DNA from 2 places in the Mesorhizobium silamurunense genome. Region 1 is predicted to be linked to the other one. Evidence: predicted binding sites of a transcription regulator. Region 1 holds the regulator's gene; the other holds the start of a gene.
The links. Region 1 encodes LexA, which represses DNA repair genes until DNA is damaged. Its sites were predicted from a motif close to TGTTCNNNNTGTGTTCNG; they were not measured.
Positions count from the first base shown of each region.

Region 1 (7,118 bases):
GTCCAGAAAGCTCGCAGCCGGAGCGGGTGGCGCTGCTTTGACGTCGATCATCGCCGGAAGTGCCACGGCGCTGTTTGCCATCTGGCACTTCCAGCGCGTCTCGCCACTCAGCCTATTGGCCAATCTGGCGATCATGCCGATCGTCACGGTCGTGATGTTCCTCGCTGTCGCCAGCGCGGTCATGATGCCCTTCGGCTTCGACGGGCCTTTCCTCTACGTGATGGGCAAGGGCCTGACGGCGATGATCGCGATCTCGGCGTGCATTTCGGAATGGTCGCCGGTCGATGCCGTGGGGCTGATCTCGATCCACTCGGTGCTGTTGGCGACGATCGCGCTCGTCATCGGCACTATGGCGACCACCTGGCTCAGGCTGGCCGCAATTCCTTTCGCAGTCGCGGCCTTGCTGACCATCCCGCAGGTGCGCACGCCGGACCTGCTGATCTCGGAGGATGCGCATCTGGTGGCCATGCCGATCGGCGGCGGCGAGCTCGCCGTCAACCGTGCCCGCTCCAACGAGTTCACCACCGAGAACTGGAAACGCGCGCTCAAGGCCGAAACAATCGTGCCGCCGGAGACATTTGCGAAAGGCGCGCTGGATATTGCCGACCCCGTCGACCTGCCGCCGGGATCGCCCTTTTACTGCACGAGCGATCTCTGCATTGGCCGGCACCCATCCGGCGCGATCGTCGCGTTGGCGGAAAATCGCAACAGCGCTCGCCCGGCCTGCGGCTTCGCCGACCTCATCGTCATCAATGACGCAACGGCCTACAATCCTTGCCGCGATCCGCGCATTCTCGTCGTCACCAAGCGCCAGCTTGCGCGTGACGGCAGTGCTGCCGTCTTCTTCGACCCGCAATCGGCGACGGCGCGACCAACTATTCAATATGCCGTCGAAAAACCGTACCGCCCCTGGCACGAACAGCGGCGCTACTCGCGCGAGGCGAGAGGGTTAGCGCCTTACAAGAAGCCTGAGAAGCCACAGACCACGCAGCCAGCCACTCAGTAGCGGCGGATGAGCCCGACGAGCTTGCCCTGCACCTTGACGCGATCGGGACCGAAGATGCGGGTCTCATAGGCCGGGTTGGCGGCCTCGAGCGCGATCGAGGCACCCTTGCGGCGGAAGCGCTTCAGCGTCGCTTCCTCGTCGTCGACAAGGGCCACCACGATCTCGCCGGGGCTAGCCGTGTTGGCGTTGCGGATGATCACCGTATCGCCGTCGAAGATGCCCGCCTCGATCATCGAGTCGCCCTTGACCTCCAGGGCGTAGTGCTCGCCGCCCGCGATCATGTCCGGCGGCACCGTGATCGAATGCGTCTGGTGCTGGATGGCATCGATCGGCACACCCGCTGCGATGCGGCCCATAACCGGAATGGACACGGCCGAAACGGCGTCGTCGTCATTGCTGGGCGTAGGCGTGCGCGAGGGCGCCGCAGGCTTGATCTGCCGGCCGAGATTGCCTTGGCCGCCCTGGATGACGCTCGGCGAGAATTTCTTCGCCGCATTGAGGCCGGGCGCGATCGAATCGGGCAGCCTCAGGACTTCAAGAGCGCGCGCCCGGTTCGGCAGCCGGCGAATGAAACCGCGCTCTTCCAGCGCCGTGATCAGGCGATGGATGCCGGACTTCGAGGCAAGGTCGAGCGCTTCCTTCATCTCGTCGAAAGACGGCGGAATGCCGCTTTCCTTGAGCCGTTCATGGATGAACATCAGCAGTTCATGTTGTTTGCGCGTCAGCATGGCGACCCCATGGGTTCTGAAACCAGAATCAGAAAACAAACCCAGAACAAACACTATCTGTTCCAGTTGTGTTCCGCAACCGTTTAAAGTTTAGTGAATGTGTTGACGTTTTGTTCAGCGTAACATCAGAACGCTGCATTCGGCGCCGGCTTCCGCCGCCGGGGCGAAGGGCTCACGCACGATCAGGCCATTAGCCTCGGCAAGCATTCTCAGCATCGAGGAATCCTGGATGCCAAACGGTGTCGCGACCAACTGTCCGGCCTCCTCGCGCACGACGGCCCGCACATAGTCCTGCCTGAGATCGTTGGCGTGCATCGCGGCAGCCAACCGCGCGGTGCGGATGTCCTGTCGGTAATTGCGGCCGCCCAGCCGCGCCAGAAGCGGCTTCAGGAACAATTGCGAGCAGACAAGGCTCGCCACCGGATTGCCAGGCAGGCCAAGGCAGCGGATGTTACCAAGCCGGCCAAACATCAACGGTTTGCCGGGACGCATGGCGATCTTCCAGAAATCGAGCTGCATGCCTTCGCCGGTGAGCACGTCGTGGATCAGGTCGTGGTCGCCGACCGAGGCGCCGCCGAGAGTGACGATGATATCGGCGCCTGCTGAGACCGCTTTCTTGACCAAAGCCGCGATCGCGTGCTGCCGGTCGGCGGCGATGCCGAGGTCGAGCGCGCGCGCTCCAACCGACTGGGCCGTGGCTGTGACGCCATAGGCATTGGACGAGATGATCTGGTCGGGGCCGAGCGCGCTGCCGGGAGGCAGCAACTCGTCGCCCGTGGCGATGATGGCAACCAGCGGCCGACGCACCACATTGAGGCTTGGATGGTTGGCGGACGCCGCCAGCGAAAGCGCCGCGGGATCGAGCTGGCGACCTTTTTCGAGCAGCAGGTCGCCCTGGCCAAAGTCGAGCCCACGGCGACGGACATTGCGTCCTTGCGCGGTCGGCTCGGTCACTTCGATGCCGCCGCCGCCGAGGTCGCGGATATTCTCCTGGATGACGACGGTGTCGGCGCCTTCGGGGAGCGGCGCGCCGGTGAAGATGCGCACGGCCTCGCCCTTGCCGACGGAGCCGGCAAAGCCGCTTCCGGCGGGCGCCATGCCGATCACGGAGAGTCGCGCCGGAGCCGAGGCCACGTCCGCAAAGCGTGCGGCATAACCGTCCATCGCTGACGCATTGAACGGTGGCTGCGTGCGCAGCGCCACCACCGGTTCGGCCAGCACCCGACCGGCCGCCTCGGCGATTGGAACGCTTTCGCCAGGCAACGCGGTTGCGCCGTCCAACAGGCGCTCGAGCGCCTCGGCGACCGGAACCAGCGCCATCTTAAGAACCTGCCCCATGTTTGGCGGCTTTGTAGTCGCCCGACTTGCCGCCGGTCTTCTCGACCAGCCTGATGCCGGAAATCACCATGGCGCGGTCCACCGCCTTGGCCATGTCGTAGATGGTGAGGCAGGCGACCGACGCCGCGGTCAGCGCCTCCATCTCCACCCCAGTCTTGGCGGTGACGCGGGCAAGCGCGGTCACCCTTAGGCCGGGGAGCGTGCGGTCGGGCTCGATATCGACGGCGACCTTGGTCAGAAGCAATGGATGGCAGAGCGGGATCAGCTCATGCGTCTTCTTGGCCGCCATGATGCCGGCGATGCGCGCCGTGCCCAGAACGTCGCCTTTCTTGGCGTCGCCTGCGAGGATCATCTCCAGTGTTTCCGGCCGCATGGAAACAAAACCTTCGGCAATTGCCGTGCGTGTCGTCTCGGCCTTGTCGCCGACATCGACCATGTTGGCTTCGCCCTTGGCGCCGAGATGGGTAAGCTCAGGCATCCTCAAACGGCCTCGGCCGGCGCCTTGCCCGTCAGCAGAAGCGAGGTCGCGGCTGCCACGTCGGCCTGCCGCATCAGGCTCTCGCCGACGAGGAAGGTGCCGATCTTGCTCTTTTCCAGCCGGCGGCAATCCTGATGGGTGAAGATGCCGCTCTCGCTGACCAGCAGCCGGTCGGCCGGCACCATGGCGGCAAGCCGCTCGGAAACGTCGAGGCTGGTCTCGAACGTCCTCAAATCGCGATTGTTGATGCCGATCAGCCGTGACGAGAGGCGAAGCGCGCGCTCCGTTTCCTTCTCGTCATGCACCTCGACCAGCGCGTCCATGCCGAGTTCGCAGGCCGTCGCTTCGAGCTCGCTGGCCAAAGCGTCGTCGACGCTTGCCATGATGATGAGGATCGCGTCCGCGCCCCAGGCCCTGGCTTCATAGACCTGGTATGGATCGAAGAGGAAATCCTTCCGCAGGGCGGGCAGGCCGACGGCGGCGCGCGCCGCGGTCAGAAAGCCCGGCGCGCCCTGGAAGGACGGAGCGTCGGTCAGGACCGAAAGGCAGGCAGCACCCCCCTGCTGATATGCCCTGGCGAGCGCCGGCGGATCGAAGTCGGCGCGGATCAAGCCCTTGGAGGGACTGGCCTTCTTGATCTCGGCGATCAGCGCGAAGCCGCCAGCCTTCCGCTTGGTCTCGAGCGCCGCGAGGAAGCCGCGCGGCGGCTCCGTATCCTTGGCCTTGGCCTTGATACCGGCAAGCGGCGCGCTGAGCTTCGCCGCGGCGATCTCTTCACGCTTATAGGCTTCGATCTTGCGCAGTATGTCGGACAAGGTTCTAACCGTTCGAAATCTCGATGAGCTTGTCGAGCACCGCGAGCGCCCGGCCGCTGTCGATGGCTTGCGCGGCGGCCTCAATACCGTCGGCAAACGTCGTCGCCTTGCCGGCCACCACCAGCCCGGCGCCGGCATTCATCAGCACCGTGTCGCGATAGGCGCCGGGATCGCCGCCCAGCATATCGCGCAATGCCGTGGCATTATAGGCCGCATCGCCACCGCGCAGCTCTTCCTTGCTGTGCCGCTTCAGTCCCACCGCTTCCGGGGTGAGCGTGAAGCCGCGGATTTCGCCGCCGGCGAGCTCGGCCACCTGCGTCTCGCCGGTGGTGGTGATCTCGTCGTAGCCGTCGCCGTGCACGACCCAGGCGTGATCGGCCCCAAGCGCCTTCAGCGTCTCGGCCACCGGCGTGATCCATTCCGGCAGGAAGACGCCGACCATCTGGCGGCTGACGCCGGCCGGATTGGACAGCGGACCAAGCAGGTTGAAGATCGTGCGAGTGCCGAGTTCACCCCGGATCGGGCCTACATGCTTCATTGCCGGATGATGCGCCGGCGCGAACATGAAGCCGACGCCGGCCTCGTGGATGCAGCGGCTGATCGTCTCCGGCGGAATGTCGATCTTGACGCCGAGCGCCGTCAGCACGTCGGCGGAACCGGTCAGTGAGGACAGGCCGCGATTGCCGTGCTTGGCGACCGGAACGCCCGCCGCCGCGATGACGAAGGCCGAGGCGGTCGAGATGTTGACGCTGTGCGAATTGTCACCGCCGGTGCCGACGATGTCGATGGCGCCATGCGGAGCTTCGACGCGCAGCATCTTGGCGCGCATGGTGGCCACGGCGCCGGAAATCTCGCTTACGGCTTCGCCGCGCACGCGCAACGCCATCAGGAAACCGCCGATCTGGCCCGGCGTCGCATCGCCAGACATGATGATGTCGAAGGCCTCGCGCGCCTCCTCGAAGGAGAGCGCGGTGCCGGTGGCGACCTTGGCTATGTGTGTCTTGAGAGCGCTCATCGTGTCTGTGCTTGGGAAACGGCGGCCGGATCGATGCGAACGTCATACTGCGACTGCAGCTGCGCCACCAGCTGGTCGAGCAGATCGTCGGATATGCCGGCGCTGAAGGATTTCTGCGCATCGTCCGGGACGGAGCTGCCATCGGCGCCGGCCGGTTCAAAGACCTCGGCGACCTTGAACAGGATCTGGCCGTCGCCCGTGGGCGAGGGGATCAGACCCGTACCGCCTTCGCCGACGCCGAACATGGCCGCAGCACCTTCCTTGCCGAAATCGGCATCGTCGGCTTCGCGCTTCAGGCCGCGCTTGGTCTGTTTCTCGAGTTTCAGCTCGCCCGCGATCACGTCGAGCGTCGTACCGGCCTTGAGGCGCTTTTCCAACTCCTCAGCCTTCGCGTCGAGCCGCTTGTCGGTCTCGGCGGCCGTCCAGTCGGCAGCCACCTTCTGGCGGACTTCGTCCAGCGCGCGGTCACGCGCCGGCGTGATCGACTGGACTTCGTAGAAAACGAAGCCGTTGTCGGCGGTGGTCAGGCCTTCATTCTCCGTGTTCGGCTCGGCCTCGAAGACCGCCTTGATGAGATCCGCCGATTGCGGCAGGTCGTTGACGACCGTGCCGTCCGGCCGCTGGCCGGTGCGGTCGATGGCGTCGATAGTGACGACCTTGAGCTTCAGCTTTTCTGCCGCCTGGGCAAGCGAGGCGCCCGAGGCGCGGGTGTCCTCGTAGCTGTCGTGGACGTCGAGCAGGATGCGGCTCGCCTCGCCGAGCGCCAGGTCCTTGCGGATCTGGTCGGACACTTCGGAGAGGGGCTTCACCACCTGCGGCTTGATCTCAGTGACGCGCAGCAGCACCGGGCCGAAGGCGCCCTGGACCACGGGGCTGACCTCGTTGGCGTTGAGCGAGAAGGCAGCGTCGGCGACCGCCTTGTCGGCGATCTTATCCTTGGCCAGCATGCCGAGCAGCGTGTCGGCCTGGGTCTTGCCTTCGGCGGTGACGATCTTGTCGAAGGTAGCGCCGGTCTTCAGAGAGTCATATGCCGCCTTGGCCGCATCCGGCGTCTTGAACACCAGCTGTTCGATGGTGCGCATTTCAGGCGTGGTGTATCGCGCTTTGTTCTTGTTGTAGTCGTCGGCGACTTGGCTGTCGGTCACCGCCGTGGGGTCCATGATGTCCTGCGGCTCCAGCCGGATATAGGAGAACTTGCGGTATTCCGGCGCGGCGTAGTTCTTCTTGTTGGCTTCGAAATAGGTTTTCAGCGCGCTGTCAGCCGGCGCCTCGATCGGCTGCACAAGCGTCTTCGGCAAAACGAGATAATCGATCGTGCGGTCCTCGCCGCGATAGAGCGCGACAGCCTTCAGGAAGGTCTGCGGCGCCTTGAGACCGTCGGAAATCGCCTCGACGATCTGCTGGCGCACTGCCACCTGCGAGCGGTTCTTCAGATAGTCCTCGGGCCGCATGCCGACCTGGCGAAGCAGATATTCGAAGGTCCTGCGGTCGAACTGGCCGCTCGGGCCCTTGAAGGCCGGATCCTCGCGCGTCAACTCGGCCAGCCGATCCTTGGAAAGGCCAAGCCCCAGCTTGCGCGCCTGCTCGTCAAGCACGGCGCCCGAAACGAGTTGCGCCAGAACCTGGTTGTCGATGCCGAGGAGCTTCGCCTGCTCCCGCGTGATGCGCTGGCCGTATTGCTGCGACAACAGATTGATCTGGCGATCGTAGGCGAGGCGGTACTCATTGATCGACACCG
Region 1 is NZ_LPVS01000027.1:185,783-192,900, reverse strand. Features, by position in the region: partial or broken gene AU465_RS06810 (ComEC/Rec2 family competence protein) at 1-1,006, shown strand, start outside; gene lexA (transcriptional repressor LexA) at 1,000-1,734, opposite strand; gene AU465_RS06800 (molybdopterin molybdotransferase MoeA) at 1,849-3,054, opposite strand; gene moaC (cyclic pyranopterin monophosphate synthase MoaC) at 3,056-3,550, opposite strand; gene trpC (indole-3-glycerol phosphate synthase TrpC) at 3,553-4,365, opposite strand; gene trpD (anthranilate phosphoribosyltransferase) at 4,370-5,380, opposite strand; gene AU465_RS06780 (SurA N-terminal domain-containing protein) at 5,377-7,118, opposite strand, start outside.

Region 2 (7,118 bases), on a different contig from region 1:
GAGGACGGCGGGCTGCCAGCCTCGGTCTTGGGGTAGGACGCCACACAACGTGCCTTTGGCGCGCGAGGTTCCACGTTCCGAGATCTTTTCGTGCCTGCCCCCGCCAGAGGGCGGCAGTGAGTCCAGTCTGAAATTTCCATCTACGACTAGGGAGGATTCGCTAAGCGGTCGCGCCAGGTGTACGATGCCTTGTCGTCCGATCTGAATGGCTACGGACGGTTGGAAGAGTTCATCACGCTTTCGCCCTACTCAAACGAGGAACAGCGGAGATGAGGACTCTCTGGGGCGTCGCCGACCCCGAACAACTGGTCGCACTTGCCAACCTCCTGGAGGATTACGCGAAGGAGATGGGTATCGCTGGCGACGAGGAAGCGCGCCGCGTTTTGGCAGAGCGCATCTTGGCGCTGTTCAACGAGGGCGTGCCGCCGGAGGAGATCAAACGACGCTTGGATTCTGCTCCAGCCTTGCCTTCGCATCCTTGGTAGAGGGAACTGAACCCTCCTCGGGCCGTTGGGCCGCTAGGAGGCTCTTGTGGCCGACATCCCCCGCCAGCCTGAAAGCGCTAAAAATTTCATACTTCGGCGCTTGGTTGAAGAAACAGACATTACCGAAGAACAGGCGCGAGAATTGATCGCTTTGCTAGGCTATGAGTGGCCGTCGCTTTTGCGGGAAGCCCGGCTCTTGGTGAAGAAAAAGCGCTGGATCTATTAGCGCTAGCCGCGTTCCATTCAAATATAATCGCCCATTCGGATCCTCGATCTAGTTTGCCCTTTTGGGGCGCCGCGAACCTTCGACCTCTGGCCCAGAGGGCGGCGCAGGGCAGATCGTCATGGGACGGAGCCGGCCGTGATCGTCACCTCCGCTGGAGGTTGCGGAACGTGATAATACGTCGACAGAACCAGCAGGAGGATTGCGACACCTGCCATCAATCCCGCGATGATGTTGACGAAGAGCTGGCCGGCCCTTTCGGCAAGCCGCTGCCGCCAGCTCATCGCCGATGGGATCAAGCGCATTTTCCACCTGTCCTACAGGCACCGCTTCGGGCCCGCTTCAGCTTCGGTAAGGGACAGCTGCTAATAGCGCCAGCCTCTATGGAGGCCGCAGCTCCAGACTCTCTTCACGACCCAATGATGGTGGTGCCAGCGCTTGTGCACCCTGACCATACAGTCGCGATGGTGGCGATGGCTGCGCCAGTCGCGCATCTCGTATCGCCCGCCATAGCGCCAGCTGTCGTCACGCATATGATGGCGGCGCCAGTAGTAATCGTCATTGTATCGGCCCATCCCGTCATCGGTGGTGATGGTCAGGCTTGTCGCCTGCGTCGGAACCGTTGTCGGCGCCATAGCAGCCACGCCAAGCATCGCGGCTAGAATGAGATTCTTCATTGCTGCCTCCTTGCATTAGATTTTCCTAACGAAAACCTATTGTCGGGTGAAAAGTTCCGCGACAAAGCCACAAGCGGTCGCGCGTTGTCTTGGCGAGCGAATGCATGTCGCCCAAAAGTGCGCAGCGGTTTTGGGAGAACGACATGCATCTAACGAAGACTCAAAGCGCGTCGCCTGATTCTGCTTCGTCGCGACGCGCTTTGGTGCGGGCCGACGCCTATTTCCACATGCCGCGCATGCGCGCGCCGAGATCGACCTTGACGCCCGGCCTTTGGCGCGGGTCGTCCTTGATCGCCGCGCTTGCCCAGGATGACTGTTCGAAGGCCGAAAGCATCGAGGCCGGAATGAAGCGGGTGCGCGAGGCATAGACGTGGCGGTCGCCGCGCGCCGGCTGGTTGTGCGGATAAAAGCGCTGCGGCACCACCAGATGCAGGCCGTCCTTGGCCCGCGTCATCGCCACATAGAGCAGCCGGCGCTCCTCCTCTGTGTCTTCCTTGGTGCCGACGCCGAGATCGGCCGGGATGCAACCGTCGACGGTGTTGAGCACGAAGACGTTCTTCCACTCCTGGCCCTTGGCCGAGTGGATGGTCGACAGGATGAGGTAATCCTCGTCGCGATGCGGCGGGCCGGCCTGGTCGCTGGTGGCGTCGGGCGGATCGAGCGTCAGCTCGGTCAGGAAACGCTCGCGCGAGGGATAGCCTGACGCGATCTGCTCGAGCTGTAGGAGGTCCGCCCGGCGCGTGATCGCGTCTTCATGGATGCGTTCCATATGCGGCTCGTACCAGAGCCTGATCCGCTCGAGGTCGGCCGGCCATTTCGGGCCGGCGCGCAGCCCGCCGTAGATGTCGAGGAAGACCGGCCAATCCTGCGCTGCGCGCTGCGGTGGCCGGAAGCGGGCAAGGCCCAGCGTTTCGTCGAGCGACGTCGCCATCGCCTCGACGATCTGCGAGGCCGCGGAAGGACCGATGCCCGGCATCAATTGCAGCACGCGAAAACCGGCGACGCGGTCGCGCGGGTTCTCGGCGAAGCGCAGCATCGCCAGCATGTCCTTGACATGGGCGGCGTCGAGGAACTTCAGTCCGCCGAACTTCACGAAGGGGATGTTGCGGCGCGTGAGCTCCACCTCCAGCGGCCCGCTGTGATGCGAGGCGCGGAAGAGCACGGCTTGCGCCTTCAGCGCCGTGCCTGCCTCGCGCTCGGCAAGGATCGCCTGGCAGACATAATTGGCCTGCTCGGCCTCGTCGCGCACGCTCACCAGTTGCGGCTTGTAGAAGGATCTGCGCTCGGTCCACAGGTTCTTGGTGAAGCGTTCGGTGGCCTCGCCGATCACCTTGTTGGCGGCGGCCAGGATCGTCTCGGTCGAGCGGTAGTTGCGCTCCAGCATGACGATCTCGGCGCCTTGCGCGAACTGTTTTGGGAAATCGAGGATGTTGCGCACTTCCGCAGCGCGGAAGGAATAGATCGACTGCGCGTCGTCGCCCACCACGGTCAGCCCGGCGCCGTCGGGTTTCAATGCCAGCAGGATCGAGGCCTGCAGGCGGTTGGTGTCCTGGTATTCGTCGACCAGCACATGATCGAAGCGGGAGGAAAGATGCGCGGCGATCTCCGGCTCGGCCGCCATCTGCGCCCAGTAGAGCAGAAGATCGTCGTAATCGAGCACGTTCTGCTCCTGCTTGGCTTCGACATAGGCCGCGAACAGCTCCTTCAGCTGTTCCGCCCATGCCGCGCACCAGGGGAATGCCGCACCAAGCACCTCGCCGAGCGGCGCCTGCGCGTTGACGGCGCGGGAGTAGATCTGCAGGCAGGTGCTTTTTGTTGGAAAGCGGCTTTCGGTCTTGGAAAAACCGAGCTCGTGGCGGGCGAGGTTGATCAGATCGGCGGAATCCTCGCGGTCATGGATGGTGAAGGCAGGATCGAGGCCGATCTGCTCGGCATAGTCGCGCAAGAGCCTTGCGCCGATGCCGTGGAAGGTGCCGGCCCAGGAGAGCGCGTCGGCGATGATCGCGGCGTCGCGGCCCAGCACCTCGCCGGCGATGCGCTCGACACGCTTGGCCATTTCTGACGCCGCGCGGCGCGAAAAGGTCATCAACAAGATGCGGCGCGGATCGGCGCCCTTGACGATGAGGTGCGCCACGCGATGCGCCAGCGTGTTGGTCTTGCCGGAGCCGGCGCCGGCGATCACCAGCAGAGGTGCTGCCACCCTGCCGTCGCCATGCAGCACCGCCAGCCGCTGCTCGTCATTCAGCCGGGCGAGATAGGCGGGAGCTTCAAAGGACGAATCACGGGCGGCGATGTTCATCGCCCATCAAGCATCGTTTCCGCTTTGTTCGCAATAATTTCCTCGCCCCCGCGGGAGCGGGGGAGAGGTCGCCGCGCAGCGGCCGGAGAGGGGCTGCGCCAGCGTTCAAAATCGAGTTCCACTGAGATGAAGTTTCCGGGCGAAAGGCGCATTCCCGCTCGGTCTCGGGCTGCGCCGAGCCACCTCTGCCCCACTTTTATGGGGCGAGGAAGGGCGTCTACCTTTTCGGCTCCACACCCATCGCCGCGGACTGGCGCCGCAACGCGCGCCGTTCATCGCCGGGCATATCCAAGGGAGCAACGTCCCCGGGCACTTCCTCGATGATCCTCATCGTGACGCGATAGGCCGTGTAGGCGAACAGGCCGACAAGCAGCAGACGGATCATGACCATCTCCTCGCGAGTTACCGAAACTCAACCGGAGACAGGCCGGTTGGTTCCGCCGGCCCACGCAACCAAAACCGTCACCGCCTCGTTTGCCCTGGGATAGGGGCGAACGAGAGGAGGTCGTCATGAAGAAGCTTCCTGTGCTGCTGGCTCTCGCGGCAGGGCTCGCGCTCGCCGCCTGCGACAACAGCGTGCCGCCGACCAAGGCGCCCGCCGTCGACCAGAACCCGCAAATCGACAAGAACCCGGTGCCGAAATCGACCACCGGCGGCGACCAGCCGGCCACGCCGCCGAAGCAGTGATGGCGCTGAAGCGGGCAGGAATACTCGGCCGGAAACAGGCGGGCGATGATTGGGAAATGATGATGCCGCCACGGAAGAAGGCCGGCGCTGCTTGGGAGGAAGCTGGAAAGCGCCGGCCAAGCGGGAAATCAGGCCCGCCGCACGGATGAAGATAGCTGAGTCTCTGCGCCACGTCATGGTGCGATCGCGCTAAGCCGGCTACTGATGGCGGGACAAATCATTGCGCCATCATTCGAGGCGCCATCCTTCAAGGATGGAGAAATCTCTGAGAAGGGTCGCTTGTTCGGGAGGTTTGCCTCACGCCATCGCCGCGCGGGCCAGCGGCATGCCGGCGATCTCCAGATCCAGCTGGCGCTGCGTCAGCGCCGCCTCGGCCATGATCCACTGCTTGAACAGCTCCACCTTGCGGGCGCCGAGCGCCTTGATCGGGCTGACGAAGTACCAACCGGCGGTGTTGGGATGGTGCACCGCGAAGGGCGCCACCAGCCGCTCGGCGCGGATGTCGCTCGCCATATAGGCGCGGTTGGCGACGGCAAAGCCCATGCCGGCATTGGCCGCCTCGTAAGACATCATGCAGGAATCGAAATACATGCTCTTGGTTTCGCCGAGCACGAAGCTCGCGCCGGCAAAGCCCAGCCACGACTGCCAGTTCTGGGTGCAAGTATCGGAGTGGAGCAGGGTGAAATGCCTGAGGTCCTCGGGCGTCACCTTGGACAGCGGCTTGTCGCCCAGCACCTCACGGAACAGCTTGCGGCTGCACACCGGCGTCAGGTCCTCCTTGAACAGCAGCTCGGAATTGAGGCCGGGGAAGTCGCCATCGCCATAGCGGATCTCCAGATCGTATTCGGAGGCCGAGAATTCATGCGTGGCATAGGAAGTCGACACCCGCATCTCGATGTCCGGATACTGCCGCTGGAAAGTGGAGAGGCGCGGAAACAGCCAGCGCGCCGCGAAGGTCGGCAGCACGCAAATCTTCAGCACGTGCAACTGGGACTGGCCGGTTGCTTCCATGCTTGCCGCCACGATCCGCTCCAGCGCCTCGCGCACGCGCGCCACATAGGTCTCGCCTTCCGGCGTCAGCGACACCGCATTGCCGCCGCGCTGGAAGATCTTGAAGCGCAGCTGGTCTTCCAGGCTCTTCACCCGCTGGCTGACGGCGGAGGCGGTGATAAACTGCTCCTCGCCGGCGCGCGTGAAGTTCTTGTGCCTGGCGGCGCTCTCCACGATTTTCAGCGAGTTTAAGTTGACCTGACTGAGCAGACGCACGGGGTTCGACCTTTAGCTGGGCTTAAAGTAGCACCAGCATTCCTAAATTTACAGGGGCAGGCGGCTTAATCGACTGTTTACCAAGTGTTGCCCCAACCTTGGAGAAGTAGAATGAACGCCCATACGATCCCCGAACTGCGCTATGCGATGAGCCGTGAAGCCATCATCGGGCATGATACGGCGTGGAAAGTGTCGAGCTTCGGCGTCGCCCAGTATCTTCACGGCTACGACCCGCAACTGCTTGCCGCGATCGAGGAGGCCGCGCTGAAGCTCAAGGCCAGCCATGCGGTGCACAAGCATCTCGACCTCACCTTCATCACCGGCGCCGACCGCTACATTCCGCAGATCAAGGAGCTGCTCAACGACAAGCTGCGGCTGGAACGGCTGTCCGACATGATGGGCACCAAGCTCGAACCCTATCCGCTGTCGATCGTCGGCTCGACCGTCACCTTCATGAATCCAAAGGACGGCGCCGTCGAATGGCACTGCGATGGCGTTCCGGTGACGGAGCTCATTCCGCTCTCGATCAGCGACCCTCTGATCGGCGGCCATCTTGAAATCTATTGCGACGATTCCGAGACGGGCCGCGCCCTCCTCGAATCCGGCCGCGACCTGCCGCGCAACAAGGTCATGCGCATCGATCACAAGATGAACTACGCCACGCTCGGCCAGTTCCTCGGCGTGCTCCATCGCACCGCGCCCATCCAGCTCGGCTCGCGCGTCACCCTGGTGCTCAACCAGCGCTCGGTGATGAAGCCCTATGTCGACGACAACCGCATGTTCTACCTCGCCGCCGACAACGACCAGGACCGCGCCTGGGTGAACGAGCTGGCCGACGACGTCTGGACGAACCAGCTGCCGGCCTATCGCCGCCATGCCGAAGAACCTCCCGTGCCGAATCCGGCTGCCGATCCGGTCTCCGGCGGGGCAAGGGAATCGTGGTAGTGGCCAATGATCCAGCCGAGCGCCGGCCGCTTTCAGCGTCGGTGAGCCTCGGCCCGGTCGTCGCGGAAAGACAGCAACTCCGGTCCAACGCCGCCTCGACGGCGGCGCTGGCCTTCGCCTTCGGCGCCGTGGCGCTCTGGGCCACCAATGCCCTGGTCGGCAAGACGCTGCTTGCCAGTCATCCGGTGTCGCATGTGCAGTTTCTGCAGTTCTGCGGCGCCACGCTGGTCTTTGCGCTGATCAGGCTCTTCCCTTCCTCCCTTGCGGGGGAAAGTGGATCGGCGCGCAGCGCCGAGACGGACGAGAGGTGTTGGACGGAGCGCCGCCGGCGCCAAGCTGGAGAACACCTGATCCGTCGCCTTCGGCGACACCTTCTCCCACAAGGGGAGAAGGAAAGAGGCGTTTTAGCCGCCTACGCCGTCGGCGTCATCGGCCTCGTCGGCACCATGGTGCTGCAATACATCGCCTTCGCCTCGATGCCGGTCATCGAGGCCAATCTCGTCGCCTATGCCTGGCCGCTGATGGTGGCCGCCGCG
Region 2 is NZ_LPVS01000103.1:5,890-13,007, reverse strand. Features, by position in the region: gene AU465_RS30595 (hypothetical protein) at 270-485, shown strand; gene AU465_RS30590 (hypothetical protein) at 532-711, shown strand; gene AU465_RS30585 (hypothetical protein) at 828-1,013, opposite strand; gene AU465_RS30580 (hypothetical protein) at 1,074-1,385, opposite strand; gene AU465_RS30575 (ATP-dependent helicase) at 1,603-3,684, opposite strand; gene AU465_RS30570 (hypothetical protein) at 3,902-4,069, opposite strand; gene AU465_RS30565 (hypothetical protein) at 4,195-4,371, shown strand; gene AU465_RS30560 (LysR substrate-binding domain-containing protein) at 4,669-5,637, opposite strand; gene AU465_RS30555 (hypothetical protein) at 5,749-6,582, shown strand; gene AU465_RS30550 (DMT family transporter) at 6,624-7,118, shown strand, end outside.
Region 2: AU465_RS30575 (ATP-dependent helicase) is a predicted target of LexA. The motif match lies at 3,710-3,727, and genes of this name have one in related genera.